DNA from 3 places in the Micromonospora maris AB-18-032 genome. Region 1 is predicted to be linked to each of the others. Evidence: riboswitches for the same ligand, from Rfam matches in the RefSeq annotation. Region 1 holds a riboswitch; each other region holds the start of a gene.
The links. A riboswitch is a leader RNA that binds a small molecule or an ion and turns the genes downstream of it on or off. The one in region 1 is predicted to bind S-adenosylmethionine.

Region 1 (5,059 bases):
TGCGGACGGCGGTCCGGCTGCTGCGCGGCGACCTCGCGGCCCTGCACTCCCAGCCTCCGACCGGGCCCGATCCGGTGCCGGTGCCGGTGCGCGCCTACGTCGGCGACTCCGATCCGCTGGTGGGGCGCGCCGACGCGGTCGGGTGGGCGGCGTACACCTCGTCGTCGTTCCGGCTGCGGGTGCTGCCCGGCGGTCACCTGTTCCACCTCCGGTCGGGCGATCGGCTCCGGGCGGACATCGCGGCCTGCCTGGGCGAGCTGACCTCGCTGCCGGGCGGCAGGCCCGACGGTGGGGCGTCAGTCGATGTCGAGGACCGCCTTGCCGGCCACGCGGCGGCCGAGCAGCGCCTCGATCGCGTCGTCGACGCGCTTCCAGGAGTCCCGCCAGCCGACCGGTAGGGAGATGTCCCCGGCGGCCACGAAGGCCAGGAGGGTAGCCAGGTCGGCTCCGGGGCGGGAGGTGTCACCGAAGGACTGCAGACGCCGGGGTTCGCCCAATGCGAAGGTCGAGTTGGGCGCGAAGACGGCCGCCGCACCCGACGCCCAGCCGATGCTCTGGCAGATCCCGCCCGGCTTGAGCAGCGACCACGCGCGGGTGAGGTGGTCACCACCGACTGTCTCCACCACCACGTCGACCGGCTCGCGGACGTCGTCCAGCCCGACCACCACCTCGGCTGCGCCCAGGTCGCGCAGCCCCTCCCCCCGCGCCGGCGAGCCGACCGACGCCACCACCGTGGCTCCGCCGAGGCGGGCGAGTTGAACCGCCAGCCGTCCGACGCCTCCGGACGCGCCGGTGACCAGCACCCGACGGCCCAGCAGTGGGCCGGCGCCTCGCAGGGTCCGCAGGGCGGTGAGGCCCACCATCGGCAGGGCCGCCGTGGCGGCGAGATCGAGCCCGTCGGGGATCCGCGCCACGCTGTCGACGTCGAAGACGGCACGTTCGGCCCACGTTCCCGGACCGAAGGCGACCACCCGGTCGCCGACGGCCGGACCGCTGCCGTCCTCGGCGGCCCGCACGACGTAACCCGCGGCGTCGTAACCGAGCACCGTGCCGGCGGGCATCCCGGCACGGAAGCGGGCCTCGCCGAAGTTCACCGAGGACTGTCTCACCTCGACGAGCAACTGGCCGGGCGTCGGGACCGGCTCGGGCACCTCGGCCAAGCGGTGTCCCTCGGCGGTGTCGGGGGCGGCGATCAGGGCTTGCACGGTACGACCTCCAGAAACACGATCCGGACCAGCGGCCCGGTTGTCCCCGCTACCGTAAGTCCGACTCGTCCAATTTTCTGGGGAAATGCCATGACGACTGAACGCGCCGACGCGGCCCGCAACCGGGCGATGATCCTGCGCGCCACCGAGGATCTATTGACGTACCGCGAAGCTATGCCGATCTCCGTCGACTCGATCGCCGCCCGGGCGGGCGTCGGCAAAGGCACCGTCTTCCGCCGCTTCGGCAGCCGGTCCGGCCTGTTCCGGGAACTCCTCGCCGAACGCGCGACGCGAATCGGAGAGCAGATCAGCCACGGTCCACCACCGCTGGGGCCCGGAGCACCGCCCGGGGACCGGCTCCTGGCCTTCCTCGATGCACTGGCCGACCTCGCCGCGACCAACGCGACCCTCCTCGCCGCCCACGCAATGGCCTGCGCCGCCGGACGGCACGACGACCCCACCTACCGACGCTGGCACGAACACCTGCGCCAGCTCGTCGGGCAACTCCGCCCGGACCTCGACGCCGGATACGTCGCCCACGTCCTGCTCGGGGCATTCGACGCCGAACTGGTCCGCCGAACCATCGCCGACGGCGGCGGCGACCGGCTCCGCGCAGCCGTAAGGGCACTCGCACGGTGCCTGCTGCCACCCGGGCCCGAGCGATCATGCCGCCCGGGCCCGTAACGAGTGGTTGTGGCCCACGCCCGCCCGGTCCGACCTGCTCGACAATCCGCTCGGCAAGATCAGTGAACGGGGCTTGACCGGCTTTTGCGAACCTGTGGGCCGACGCCCGCGATCTCTACCAACTGCCCCCTTTCGAGGTCATCGGAGCCGGCACGCCCCCTGATAGAAGGCTCGCCGGTTCAGCGACGCGCTGCCGCCCGACTCGACGTCACGATCTCCCGCAACCCGCGCAGAAGCCGGTCGACGTGCGCGACGGTCGTACCGATGCCGATGCTGGCCCGGATCGCGTACCTGTCGGTCGGGCAGCCGAGCCGCTCGGCCGCGTCGGTCAGCAGTTTCCGGGCGAGCGGGTGGGCGCAGAACAACCCGTCGCGCACGCCGATACCGTGATCAGCGGCGAGCCGGTGGGCGACCTCCGTTGCTCGCTGCTCGGCGACGGCGAAGCTGACGATGCCGACCCGGTCGTGACCGACGTCGAACGTCCGCAGCTCTGCCACCCCGGGCAAGGCCGCGAGCCCGTCGCGCAACCGCTTCAGCAGATCCTGTTCGTGCGCCAGCACGGCCGGCGAGGCGGCGAGCGTGGCGCAGGCGGCGGCGAGCGCGACCGCGCCCAGCAAATTCGGTGTGCCGGCCTCATGCCGAGCGGGACCAACATGCCACTGCACCTCGGCCGCCTCGTCACCGACGTGCCTGGTGGCCCCGCCGCCGGCGAGATACGGGGCGGCGGCGTCGAGCCAGTCGGCCCGGCCGGCCAACACTCCTGCGCCGAACGGCGCGTACAGCTTGTGCCCGGACAGCGCCAGGTAGTCGATGCCGGCGTCGGTCATGGAGACCGGACGGTGCGGGGCCAACTGGGCGGCGTCGACGGCGATCCGCGCGCCGTGCCGGTGCGCGATCTCGGCGAGTTCGGCTATCGGCCAGACCTCTCCGGTGACGTTGGACGCGCCGGTGACCGCTACCAGCACGGGGCCGGCGCTGCGCAGGTCGGCCAGTGCGCGGGTGAGCCCGGACACCACCGCCGGCAGGTCCGCGGGCACCGGCAGGCAGTGCACCCGCGGCCAGGGCAAGAGGTTCGCATGGTGCTCGCCCGCCCAGGTCACCACGGTGGTGTGGGATGGCAGTGCCCGGGCGAGCAGGTTCATCGCGTCGGTGGTGTTCCGGGTGAAGATCACGTGGTCGTCGGGCCGGATGTCGAGGAAATCCGCCACGGTCTGGCGGGACTGCTCGTACGCCAGGGTGCAGCGACGTGACGCCGCGCCGGCACCCCGATGCACACTGGCGTACCAGGGCAGGAGTTCATTGACCGCATCGGCGGCGGCAGCGAGGCACGGTGCGGTAGCGGCGTAGTCGAGGTTGGCGTACGTGACGGTGGTGCCGTCGGAGAGACGGACAGGCAGATCCGCGCCGAGCACCACAGGAGCGATCGTGGGCACACTGGTCCTTCATGACGGTGGACCCGCACGGGTCCGCGCTTGCCTCTCCGGCGGACGCCGGCGGCCTGGTCCTCACCCGGAGGCACCCCACCGCGGACGCACGAGGGTTGCCGGCCAGCAGGCCGGGGCCTTGACGCTGACACTCATGACCGCCGCCGATATTGCCATACGGACCGGCCTTGCCGCCAGTACGCTTCGCGCACTATCCGACCCGGTGCAGGTACAGATAGCTGCCGCGCGCCGCACGGCAGTGATAAGCCACTCCGGCGTGCACATCTGCCTGGCGCGCACATCGAACGTGACCATAGTCGAGTGTCCTTTGTTCCCACTGACGTCACATGGATGGTTGTTATCGCCGTGTCGGTCCAGGCGGTCACGACGACAATGCCAGTTTCATCGTGGATAGCGGGCGCTCGGCGCCCCGGTCGATCGAGACCAGCGTGCCGTCGGGGATCGCATACGCCAGTCGAGCGGCCCGCGGTGCCAGGTTATGCCTGCGCAGCACGGTGTGTGCCGCACTTTGCGGTAGCAATGGAAAGCCACTGGCAGGAACGCAGGCGGCTCGGCGCACCGTCCTACTTCGTCATCCGAGACGAGCCGGACGCCCCTTCTTCGGCGGCAGCATTCCTTGTTGTCGACGTGGCGGAACATCTGGTCATCTTCATTCTGGTGCCCGTGTTCGTTGGCGCGATGATCGGCATCCTGGTCGCTGGGCTTCCGAACAGGTGGCACGTTCTTGCGTCTATCGTGACGCCGGCCGCGACCTCGACGGCCGGCGGGTCGTTGGTTGTCGCCACAACCTTCACCAACCACGTTTCGGCATTTCCCTGACCGATAATCGCCCGTCATCTCATTCTCGCGCTGCACATCAGCCGCCTCACCAGCCTCGGTCTCGCCCTGGACGACGTCGCTCGGATGCTCGAGTCGGAGGAGCGCGGCCAGGAGTCCCCCCACGGGCTACACGCGCCGGAGAACGAGCACCTCTCTCGCCGACCGGGCGGCCACCACGCTCAGGGGGTCTTCGCCACCCGCCCTGACACGCTCCTCGGCATCGACAACAGCTGGGCGGGACAGCCAAAGGCCGACGTGGTCCATGACTACGAAACAGCGTGGGTACGCAGCCGGCCGTCCCGCCCTGTGATCTCCGCTTGCCCATTACCTACTTTCACTATAGGAAAAGTGGGTGACCACCACAGTCTCCGCGTCACCCACCGCGGAAACCTCGATCGGTGCATCGACGGCCGCCCGGAGGGCTCTGGCACCCCGTGGCTGGCGCCGCCGTCGGATCCTGCTTCGGCTCCTCGCCCTCGTCGTGCTCTACGGGCTCTGGGAAGTCGCCGCCCGGACCACCGGCAATCCGACCTTCATCCCCTCACCCGGCGCGGTGTGGCACCAACTGGTCCAGACGTCGACCACCCACGACGGCATCCGCGGCTACAGCGGGCATCTGCTCATCGAACACCTCGGCGTCAGCCTGCGGCGCATCCTGATCGGCTCCATCATCGGCATCGCCGGTGGGGTGCTCCTCGGTGTCGTGATGGGAACTGTCAGCGGGTTCCGGGTAGTGATCGAACCGGTCGTCACCTTCGTCCGCGCCCTTCCGCCGCTTGCCTACTTCAGCCTCTTCATCATCTGGTTCGGCATCGACGAGACGCCCAAGCTCTGGTTGCTCTCCATCGCCGCGTTGCCGCCCGTGGCGGTCGCGACCGCCGCAGCCGTCCACTCCGCACCGACCGG
Region 2 (5,059 bases), 1.5 Mb from region 1:
CCATCGACTCGCGGATCACCTTGCCGCCACCGAAGACCGCCTCGTCGCCGCCGACGCAGTGGTCGTGTTCGACCTGGATGAGCAGGTTCGTGTCGGCCAACCGGATCCGGTCACCCGTGGTCGGCCCGTACAGCGCGGCGTAGCGGTTCCGCTCGACGATGCTCATGCCGCTCCTCCCGGCTCGGCGTCCAGTGCCCCGCCGCACTCGCCGCGCAGGCCGGGCACGATCCGGGCACCGGCCAACGGCACCAGGTCGACACTGCGGCTCACCCCCGGTTCGAAACGCACCGAGGTGCCCGCCGGTACGGCCAGCCGCTGCCCCCAGGCGATGTCCCGGTCGAAGTCCAGCGCGGGGTTGGCCTCGGCGAAGTGGTAGTGCGAGCCGACCTGCACCGGCCGGTCGCCGGTGTTGACCACCAGCAGCGTGGTCACCGGCCGCCCGGCGTTGATCTCCACCGGGTCGGCGGCCAGCAGGATCTCCCCCGGGATCACGGGATCGGGTGGTGCACCGTCACCAACTTGGTGCCGTCCGGGAACGTCGCCTCCACCTGCACCTCCCCCAGCAGCTCGGGGATGCCGTCCTGGACGTCCTCGCGGGTCAGCACGGTACGGCCGGCGGACATCAGGTCGACCACGGAGCGCCCGTCGCGGGCACCTTCGAGCAGGAAGGCGGTGATCACCGCGACGGCTTCGGGATAGTTCAGGCGCAGGCCGCGTTCGCGGCGGCGCCGGGCGACGTCGGCCGCCACGTGGACGAGCAGACGATCCTGCTCATGGGGAGTGAGATACAAGGGTGGCTCCCGGTGGGTGTCCGCGCCCGTCGACCGCCGGCTGCGACGCCTCGACGCGCCGTCCCACGGTTCGGGGCTCGCCCGTCGGGTCCCGCCACGTGTGCGGGCCTCGGGAGTTCCACCCTCCCGGCCCACCTGGCGAGGCACCGACGGTGTCTTCTCGGATGCGGACCGCACCGCCCACCGCTGAGCCGACCGTAAGGGATCACGCGGATGGTGGCAATGGGCGGCCCACATCGCGGCCCAGGCTGCTCGTGTCGACCGGCCCTGGCCCGTACGTCAGCCGCCGCCCCACCGGCGGGCTCCACGTCACGGTGCGCCTACCTGCCGCACCACCGGAGATGACCAGAGCGTGAGGGCCGTCATATCGAGTGGACGCCGACCCGTCCCCTGCTGCTAGCCTCGGCCGCAGGTCATGAGTGCCAGCGTGAAGCCCCGGCTTGCTGGCCGGCAACCCTCGTCCGCGCAGGGGTGCCCCGGGTGAGGACCAGGCACCGGTGCAACCACCGGTGCAAGCGTGGCCTGGTTTCCAGGTCATCACGACCTTGAGGGAGACCCATGTCGTACCGCAGTCGATCCGCTCCCGTGGCGGCCTGCCTCGATCTGACCCAACGTCGCCACGTCGACATGATGCGGGTCTGCAGCGCCGCGTGTAGCTGACCGCGTCGCTGCCGGTCGCCGAGCCTGCGGGCCTCGGGTGACCTGATCAACTCCCCCTCTGCCATCGGTTCATCCCAGCGGTCCGTCGCACGACGGACCGTCGGTGCGGCACGTCCGTGCCCGCCGTCGTTCATCCAGGAGACACCTGTGCGAATCGTTCCTGCCCTGACCCGGGCCGCCGCTGTCGGCGTCGCCGCAGTCCTCACCGCCGTCACGCTTACCGCCTGCGGTTCGGACTCGGCCGGCGAGGCCGACAACCCGTACAACCTGCTCCAGCCGGGGGTGCTGCGGGCCGGCACGCTCACCGACGCGCCGCCGAACGTGTACCTCAAGGACGGCAAGTTCACCGGCTTCGACAACGATCTGCTGGTCGCCGCCGCCGACAAGCTCGGGCTGAAGGTCGAGTTCGTCGGCACCGACTTCTCCGGCCTGCTCGCCCAGGTCAACAACCGCAAGTTCGACATCGGCAGTTCCTCGATCACCATCACCGAGGCGCGGAAGAAGACAGTCGACTTCGGCAACGGCTACGACTTCGGCTACCTCGGTCTCAACGTGCCCGCCGGCTCGACCCTGAGCAGCTTCGACGAGCTGGCCGGCAAGCGGGTGGTGGTCGTGCAGGGCACCGTCCAGGACGACTACGCCACCACCAAGGGCCTCGACCCGGTACGGGTGCCCGACTACAACAGCGCGCTCAACCAGCTCAAGGCGGGCACCGCGGACGCCTGGATCTCCCCGGCCGAGATCGGTGAGAAGACCGCCGCCGACAGCGGCGGCAAGATCACCGTGGCGGCGAAGGAACTCAGCCCGGCCCCGACGGCGTACGCCTTCGCCAAGGGCAACGACGCGCTGCGCGAGGCGCTGAACAAGGCCCTCGACGAGGTCATCGCCGACGGCACCTGGACCCGGCTCAACGAGCAGTACTACCCGGGTCGGGCGATCCCGGCCGACTTCGCTCCCGGCAGCGGCACCGTGACCGTCCCGTCGGCGGCCCCCTCGGCCGCTTCCTGACCGGTACGACCAGCTAGCAGGGCGGAGGTTGACCCGTGGATCCGTTGCGCACCCTGTGGGAGACGTTCTTCGACTGGGAGTCGATGCGCGAGGCGCTACCCGAAATGATCACTGTCGGGTTGCCGAACACGCTGATCCTGGCGGTCACCGCCGCCCTGCTCGGCTCGGCGCTGGGCATCGTGCTGGCCGTCGCGGGCATCTCGCGAACCCGCTGGCTGCGGTGGCCGGCACGGGTCTACACCGACGTCTTCCGGGGCCTGCCGGCCGCGGCGACGATCCTGCTGATCGGGGTCGGCCTGGCCCCGCTCGGCATGCAGGTGTGGGGGCCCAACCCGTACCCGCTGGGCATCCTGGCGCTGTCGCTGATCGCGTCGGCGTACATCGGGGAGATCTTCCGCTCCGGCATCCAGTCGGTGGAGGCCACCCAGCTGGAGGCGGCCCGCGCGCTCGGCTTCTCCTGGGGCGAGGCGATGCGCCGGGTGATCATTCCGCAGGGCATCCGGCGGATCCTGCCGGCCTGGGTGAACCAGCTGATCGCCCTGATCAAGGACTCCAGCCTGGTCTACTTCCTCGGCCTGCTGGCCAGCCAGCGGGAACTGTTCCGGATCGGGCAGGACTACGCCGCCAACACCGGCAACCAGTCGGCGCTGCTGCTGGCCGGGCTCTTCTACCTGGCGCTGACGGTCCCGCTGACCCACGTCGTCAACTGGATCGACAGGCGACTGCGGCACGGCCGACCGGCCACCGGCCCGGCCGACGACGACCCCGACGACCTAGACCTGGCGCTGCCCGGCGCCGCCGGAGGGAACCAACGATGAGCGACTCGGTCAGCCTGAGCCTGCGCGACGTGCACCTGGCCTTCGGGCGTCACCAGGTGCTGCGCGGGGTGGACCTGGACGTGGCCCGGGGGGCGACCGCCTGCGTGATCGGCCCCTCCGGGTCGGGCAAGTCCACCCTGCTGCGGACCGTCAACCGGCTGCTCGAACCGGACCGCGGCGACGTGCTGCTGGACGGACGCAGTGTGCTGCGCGACGACCCGGACGCCCTGCGGCAGCGGGTCGGCATGGTCTTCCAGCAGTTCAACCTCTTCCCGCACATGAGCGTGCTCCGCAACATCACCCTCGCGCTGCGGCGCATCCGCAAGCTCGGCGAGGACGAGGCGGCAGCGGTGGCCCGCGAACACCTGGACCGGGTGGGGCTGGCCGCCAAGGCCGACGCCCGCCCGGCACACCTGTCCGGTGGCCAGCAGCAACGTGTCGCCATCGCCCGCGCACTGGCCATGCAGCCGCAGGTGATGCTCTTCGACGAGGCCACCTCGGCGCTGGATCCGGAGCTGGTCAAGGGTGTCCTGGCGTTGATGGCGGACCTGTCGGCGCAGGGCATGACCATGGTCGTGGTGACCCACGAGATGGGTTTCGCCCGGGAGGTCGCCGACACGGTCGCGTTCATGGACGCCGGGGTGGTGCTGGAGGCCGGACCGCCGGCCGCGATCTTCGAAGCGGCGCAGCACCCGCGCCTGCGCCGCTTCCTCTCCCAGGTGCTCTGATCCCAAGTGCTCTGATCCCAGGTGCTCTGATCCCAAGGTGCTCTGAGCAGCCCGGGGGCCGTCGTCACTGCCCCGTCGGCAGCTGCCCGTCGAACTCAGGGCAACGCTTCATGGTGTAGTCCGACACCGGCGGCATCGCCGTCTTGAGCCCCTCGGTGGTCTGGCCGACGCGGGCCCACGCCGCCGGGTCCTCGGGCATGCTCTTGCCGGAGGCGTCGATGACCGCGGCGTAGAACTCGCCGAGCGTCGTCACGTCGGACTTGATCTCGGCTGGTGCCGCCGCCTTCAACTCCTTCAGCCGGGTACGGGCCTGATCCAGCTCGGCCTTGCCCGCGCTCTCGGTGAACAGCGGGTCCATCGAGGTGCTGAACGCCTGCACCGCGTCGCACCAGCGGTCCCCGTCACCCGACCCGGTGTCCTTTCCGCCGCTGCCCTGGTCCGGCGCCTGCCCGCCGTCGGCCTCGCTGGTCGCGGCTGCCCCACCCGAGGCGGTGCCGTCGTCCGTTCCGCCGGCACAGCCGGTCAGCATGAGCCCGGCCGCGAGCACGACAAGCAGCCCTCGAACCCGTCCCATCGTCTTCTCCTTCGACCTGAACACGCCGACCACCCCCGTCTGCCTCCGGCATCGCCACGGTCGCGGCACCCGCCACGTCGGGTCCACCACGGTCGTGTCCGGACACCGAGCAGTCTGATCGGCGGTCTTCGGGGGCGGTTCAGGAATTGTTCAGGCGAGCCCGATCCGGTAGCGCGGCCGCGGCCGGCTCGACACCGATCTCGGCCATCCGCACGACGTACTCCTGATGGCGCCGGTTGGCCTCACCGTGCCGTCCGGCGGCCGACAGCGCGGCGATCAGGCCGAGGTGGGCCGGCTCGTCGTAACCGTCCTCGCCGACCAGCCGCAGGTACCAGCCGATCGCCGCGTCGGGCCGGTCCAGGTGCAGATACCGCCTCGCCAGCCGGCGGGTCACCTCGCGGTGCAGTGCGGACAGCAGCGCCCGGGGCCGCTGGACCGCCGCACCGACGACCTCGTCGTCGGTGCGGAGATCACCGGCGT
Region 3 (5,059 bases), 3.1 Mb from region 1:
AGTTTCGGCGTGCCTGTCGTAGTGGGGGTGCGGGGTGTCCGTCATGCCGCCATCATGCAACAGGAAGCCCCGCGATCAGTAGAGGGCTGTCACAAACTCAGAGGGTCAACTGCCAGTCCGCGGCGCTTTCGGCCACCCGGTAGCCGAGCTGTTCGTTGATGTTGACCATGTGGTCGTTGACCGCCGCGTTCCAGGTGTCGATCACTCGCAGCTCCGGTTCCTGCGCCAGCACCTGACGCAGGTTCTCGATCTTCACCAGCAGGCCGAGGCGGTGCCCACGGTGTGCCGGGTCGACGATTGTGATCTCCTGCGAGGCGTACCAGTTCGTGAACGGGCCGGTCTGGATCATCGTCCAGGCGACCAGCCGCCCGGTCTGCTCGTGCACCGCCCCCAGGTGGTAGCGCCGCCGACCGCGCAGCGCCTGGAACCGCTCGATCTCGCGGATCCGCGCGGCGTCCACCCGCTCCGCCTCCATGGCGAGATCGCCGGTAGGGGCATCGACGAGCAGCCGGGCCTCCAGCCGGGCCACGTCGGCCACGTACTCCTCCGGGGCCGCACCCTGCCACGCCACCGTGCGGTAGCCGGCCGCCCGGGACCGTGCCTGCTCGTGCAGCGCGGTGAGCGCGGCCTCGTCCAGCCCTGTGGTGTCCAGCCGGCGGCGCACCATCGGCAGGGCGGCCTGCGCGCCGACCGCCGCCGCGAACGCCGCACCGGGCGGCTGCCGGTCCTCTCCCGGCGGCACCCCGTCGACCTCTGCGATCAGGTGTTTGCGGCCGTGCCCGAGGGCCACCTCCCGGGCGTGGGCGAGCAGGGCTCGGCCCACCCCGCGCCGCCGGTGAGCCGGGTCGACGAAGAGTTCGACGAGGACGGTGCTGGTGTTGTCCAACTGCGGCAGGCGTAGCCACAGATATCCGACGGCCTCGCCGCCCCGTCGGGCCAACGCGCGATGGATCAGATTGCCGTACGGCGGATGGGCCGCCACCAGGCCGAACTCTGCGCGGTCACCGGCCGGCACGTCAGGCGTGTCGACCACCTGGGCCGCCGCGCGGATCCGGTACGCGTCGTCCAGCGCCGCCTCGTCGGAGGGGTCGAACGGGGCTACGGCGATATCCATGGCCGCGAGCCTGCCCGCCGCCGCCCGGCCCCGCCACCGGTTTTCCGTCACACCGTCAGCTGCCAGTTGCTCCACCTGTCCCGCACCTGGAAGCCGAGTTGCTCATTGATCGCGATCATGTGCTCGTTGCTGTCCGCGTTGAAGGTGTCGATGGCCTGGACGGCCGGCTCGTGGGCGAGCAGGTGACGCAGGTTTTCGATCTTGGCGAGCAGGCCGAGTCGATGCCCACGGTGCTCGGGGTCCACGATGGTGATCTGCTGGAAGGCGTGCCAGCCGGTGGATGCGCCGACGTCCAGCAACGTCCACGCGACAAGCCGCCCGGTCGCCTGATGGCGTACGCCCGCGTGGTAGCGCCGCCGGCCGCGGGCCGCCAGCGCCCGGTCGGTGCCGCGCACCCGCTCGGCGTCGATCTGCTCCGGCTCCCAGGCGAGATCACCCATCGGCGCGTCAGCAAGCAACCGACCGTCCAGGTACGCCACGTCGGCGAGGTGTTCCTCCGGCGTACCGCCCTGCCAGAACAGCAGCTCGTACCCGGCCGTCCGGGCCCGCGCCTCGGCCAGCAGCGCGTCGAGCCGCGCCTGGTCGAGGTGGCGGGTGTCGAGTCGCCGCCGCACGTCGACCAGGGCGTCCGTCGCGCCGACGGTGGTCGCGAAGGCGGTTGCCGGCGAGGGGCGGTCCGGCTGGCCGGGCAGGTGCGCGGCGCTCATCGTGCTCACCCGCACGCGTCCCCGCTCGCGCAGCACGTCGAGGCCCCGGTCGAGCAGCGCGCGCCCCACCCCCCGGCGACGGTACGCCGGATGCACGACCAGATCGGCGGAGGCGTTCTCGGTGTTGTCCAACTGCGGCAGGTCGAGCAGCAGATAGCCGACGGGCGCACCGTCTAGGTGGGCCAGCAGGTGCACCGCCACGTCGCCGGGCATCGGGTGCCGGATCATGCCGAAGAACCGTTGCCGGCAGCTGGGCAGGTCGGGCACGTCCACCGCCCAGGCGGCGGTGTCGATCTCGTACGCCTGCTCGATGGCGGTGTCGTCGCCGGCACCGAAGGGCGCGATGGTGAGGGTCATGTCGGCAGCCTGCGTGAGGGAAAGACGAACGGGCCAGCGAATTTCTCGCTGGCCCGTTCGGACGCTGGTCGGGAGGGTCGATCGCACAACGCCTCCGGCGTTGGGTCGTACAGACTGAAAGTCTACGGCGATACGCCCTCCCGCACGGAGCATCTTCCGCTGTGCGGTTCTTGCCGTCAAGTCCTCGTCGGCGTGTTTTCCGCATTTCTGAAGAAACGTGAATCCACTTCGATCACCGGCGATCCCGCTTGATCATTTACCGCTGGTCACAGCATTTCCGCTGATCATGTGCCCGATGGTCAACTCAGCCGAGCAGGCCGGCATCGCGGGCGGCCCGCAACGACGGCTTGATCCGATGGGTCGGCCCCACCTCGCCGGCCACCGCGTCGAGGGTCTTGAGCCCTTCGCCGGTGTTGAACACCACCGTCTCGGCGGTCGGATCCAACCGGCCGGACTCGACCAGCTTGCGCAGCACCGCCACGGTCACGCCACCGGCCGTCTCGGCGAAAACCCCTGTGGTACGCGCCAACAGCCGCACTCCGGCGCGGATCTCGTCGTCGTCGGCGTACTCCATCCAGCCGCCGGTGCGACGTACCGCCTCCAGCGCGTACAGACCGGCGGCCGGGTCGCCGATGTTGAGCGACTTGGCGATACCGGTCGGCTTGACCGGAGTGATGACGTCGCTGTCGGCGTGCAGGGCGGTGGCGATCGGGTTGCAGCCGGCCGACTGCGCGCCGAACACCTTCCAACCGCCCGCGGGCGCCTCGACCAGCCCGATCTCGACCAGTTCGGTGAATGCCTTGTCAATCTTGGTGAGCAGTTCACCGGAGGCCATCGGGACGACCACCTGGGCGGGAATCCGCCAACCGAGTTGTTCGGCCACCTCGTAGCCGAGCGTCTTGGAACCCTCCGCGTAGTACGGCCGGACATTGACGTTGACGAAGGCGGTGTCCTCGAACTCGTCGGTCTCCACCAGTTCACCGCAGAGCCGGTTCACGTCGTCGTAGGAGCCGTCGATGGCGACCAGTTCGCCGCCGTAGACGGCGGTGGTCACCACCTTGCCCTGTTCCAGGTCGCTGGGGATGAAGACCACCGAGGGGACGCCGACCCGGGCCGCGTGCGCGGCGACCGAGTTGGCCAGGTTGCCGGTGGAGGCGCAGGCGAACCGGGAGAAGCCGAGCGCCCGGGCGGCGGTCAGCGCCACCGACACCACGCGGTCCTTGAACGAGTGGGTGGGGTTGGCGCTGTCGTCCTTGACCCACAGCGGGGCGGTGATGCCCAACTCGGCGGCGAGCCGGTCGGCGGCGACAAGTGGGGTGAACCCCGGTTCCAGGGTGACCCGGGTGGTCGGGTCCTGACCGGCGGGCAGCAGGGCGGCGTACCGCCAGATGTTGCGCGGCCCGGCCTCGATCTGCTCCCGGGTGACGGCGGCGAGGGCAGCCGGGTCGTAGTCGACCTCCAGCGGGCCGAAACACTCGTAACAGGCGTGCTGGGCGGCGAGGGGGTAGCGGGCCGAACAGGCGCGACAGACCAGAGCGCGGGCCGGGCTGGTGGCGGTGTTGATGCCGGAGGGGGCGAGCGTCGACGTCATGTCGAAGTCCTCTCATCTTTCCCCGCATCGCACTCTGCGGCGGGGACGGAATTGGCACCTGCCCCGCCGGACGCTCAACGATGAGCGCGCGAGGTGGTTGCCGGGGCGTCGTCGGGCCGTATCCCTCAGCCCCTCTGGATGAGGTATGCAGTTGTGCTGCCGATTCTAGGCAGTAGCGCCGGGGCCGTCGCCTGACTGTCCCAGCTTGTGAGCGAGATCGCGGATTGCTCCGCAGGTCACACCCATTCCTGGATCGAGTGGCATCAGCGCCGCCGGATGACCACTCGATCCAGGTCCGAGCATGATCGCGACTCTCGCACGGAGGGTCAGGCCGGCACGGAGCTGCGTGCTTCTGCGTCGAGGGCGAGTTCCCGCCCGCCGCGCTGACCGAGCAGGTTGTCCAGCGCCCAGCTTCCCGGACCGAGGATCGCGATCAGCAGGAACGACCAGCAGAACATCACGGACAGCTCGCCGTGGTTGCGCAGCGGCAGCAGCGCCTCGGGCTGGTGGACCACGAAGTACGCGTACGCCATCGAGCCCGATGCCAGCAGCGCCGCGGGTCGGGTGAAGAGGCCGACCAGCACCAGCGCACCACAGAGCGCCTGGATCAGTGCGGCCCACCAGCCCGGCCACTGGCCGAGCGGCACAGGTTCACCGGTGCCCCGGTTACCGCCGAAGACGCCGAACAACGAGGCCAGGCCGTGACAGAGAAAGAGCAGGCCGACAACCATGCGGAACAGGGACAGTGCCGGCCCGCCGAACCGGTCGATACGCATTCGGATACCTCCGTAGTAGATCCGATGGGGGATCCAGAATGCGAGATGTATAGATTGTTGTCGATGCAATCTCTGACTGTGGGAACGCTCCCAAGCCATGCTAGCGGCTGGAACTTCCGGGCGCTGTCCCGTCACTCAGCGTCCAACCGGTTCGCGGAAGGCTCGCGCGACGGGAATCCCCTTATTGGGGCGGGTGTGCTCCTCGATCACGAATCCGGGACGTCGGGGCCACGCGCGGTATCGGGCGATGTGACGATGTCCCGATGTGCGGGATACGTAGGACAACTCCAGCAACGGCCACCAAGCGCCGGACCCGGCCGTATCGTCGGTCGGTCGGGGCGCTCGCGACGCTGGCCCTGCTCGCCGGGTGCGCCTCGACCCCCGACGCCGGCGACACCACCGCCGGCGCGACCGACGCCCCACCACCGGTCGCCACCCCGTCGACAGGTACGCCGCCGACCGCCGGCACCACCGCACCGGGCCCCTGCCCGGCCGAGGGGGTACGGATCAACTC

Region 2: linked by a shared signal. The riboswitch ahead of VAB18032_RS17780 (ABC transporter substrate-binding protein) and the one ahead of VAB18032_RS11685 (aminotransferase class V-fold PLP-dependent enzyme) in region 1 are both predicted to bind S-adenosylmethionine.
Region 3: linked by a shared signal. The riboswitch ahead of thrC (threonine synthase) and the one ahead of VAB18032_RS11685 (aminotransferase class V-fold PLP-dependent enzyme) in region 1 are both predicted to bind S-adenosylmethionine.

The regions. Positions count from the first base shown of each region.
Region 1 is NC_015434.1:2,558,861-2,563,919, reverse strand. It holds gene VAB18032_RS11700 (thioesterase II family protein) at 1-398, shown strand, start outside; gene VAB18032_RS11695 (zinc-binding dehydrogenase) at 297-1,205, opposite strand; gene VAB18032_RS11690 (TetR/AcrR family transcriptional regulator) at 1,296-1,889, shown strand; gene VAB18032_RS11685 (aminotransferase class V-fold PLP-dependent enzyme) at 2,069-3,304, opposite strand; SAM riboswitch class IV at 3,353-3,473, opposite strand; gene VAB18032_RS31660 (hypothetical protein) at 3,854-4,153, shown strand; gene VAB18032_RS11675 (ABC transporter permease) at 4,506-5,059, shown strand, end outside.
Region 2 is NC_015434.1:4,019,013-4,024,071, forward strand. It holds gene VAB18032_RS17760 (urease subunit alpha) at 1-166, opposite strand, end outside; gene VAB18032_RS17765 (urease subunit beta) at 163-492, opposite strand; gene VAB18032_RS17770 (urease subunit gamma) at 489-791, opposite strand; SAM riboswitch class IV at 1,203-1,315, shown strand; gene VAB18032_RS17780 (ABC transporter substrate-binding protein) at 1,599-2,459, shown strand; gene VAB18032_RS17785 (amino acid ABC transporter permease) at 2,495-3,277, shown strand; gene VAB18032_RS17790 (amino acid ABC transporter ATP-binding protein) at 3,274-4,005, shown strand; gene VAB18032_RS17795 (hypothetical protein) at 4,070-4,579, opposite strand; gene VAB18032_RS17800 (ATP-binding protein) at 4,719-5,059, opposite strand, start outside.
Region 3 is NC_015434.1:6,160,506-6,165,564, forward strand. It holds gene paaN (phenylacetic acid degradation protein PaaN) at 1-45, opposite strand, end outside; gene VAB18032_RS27325 (GNAT family N-acetyltransferase) at 98-1,114, opposite strand; gene VAB18032_RS27330 (GNAT family N-acetyltransferase) at 1,162-2,178, opposite strand; gene thrC (threonine synthase) at 2,483-3,769, opposite strand; SAM riboswitch class I at 3,779-3,914, opposite strand; gene VAB18032_RS27340 (DoxX family protein) at 4,096-4,545, opposite strand; gene VAB18032_RS27345 (DUF4232 domain-containing protein) at 4,809-5,059, shown strand, end outside.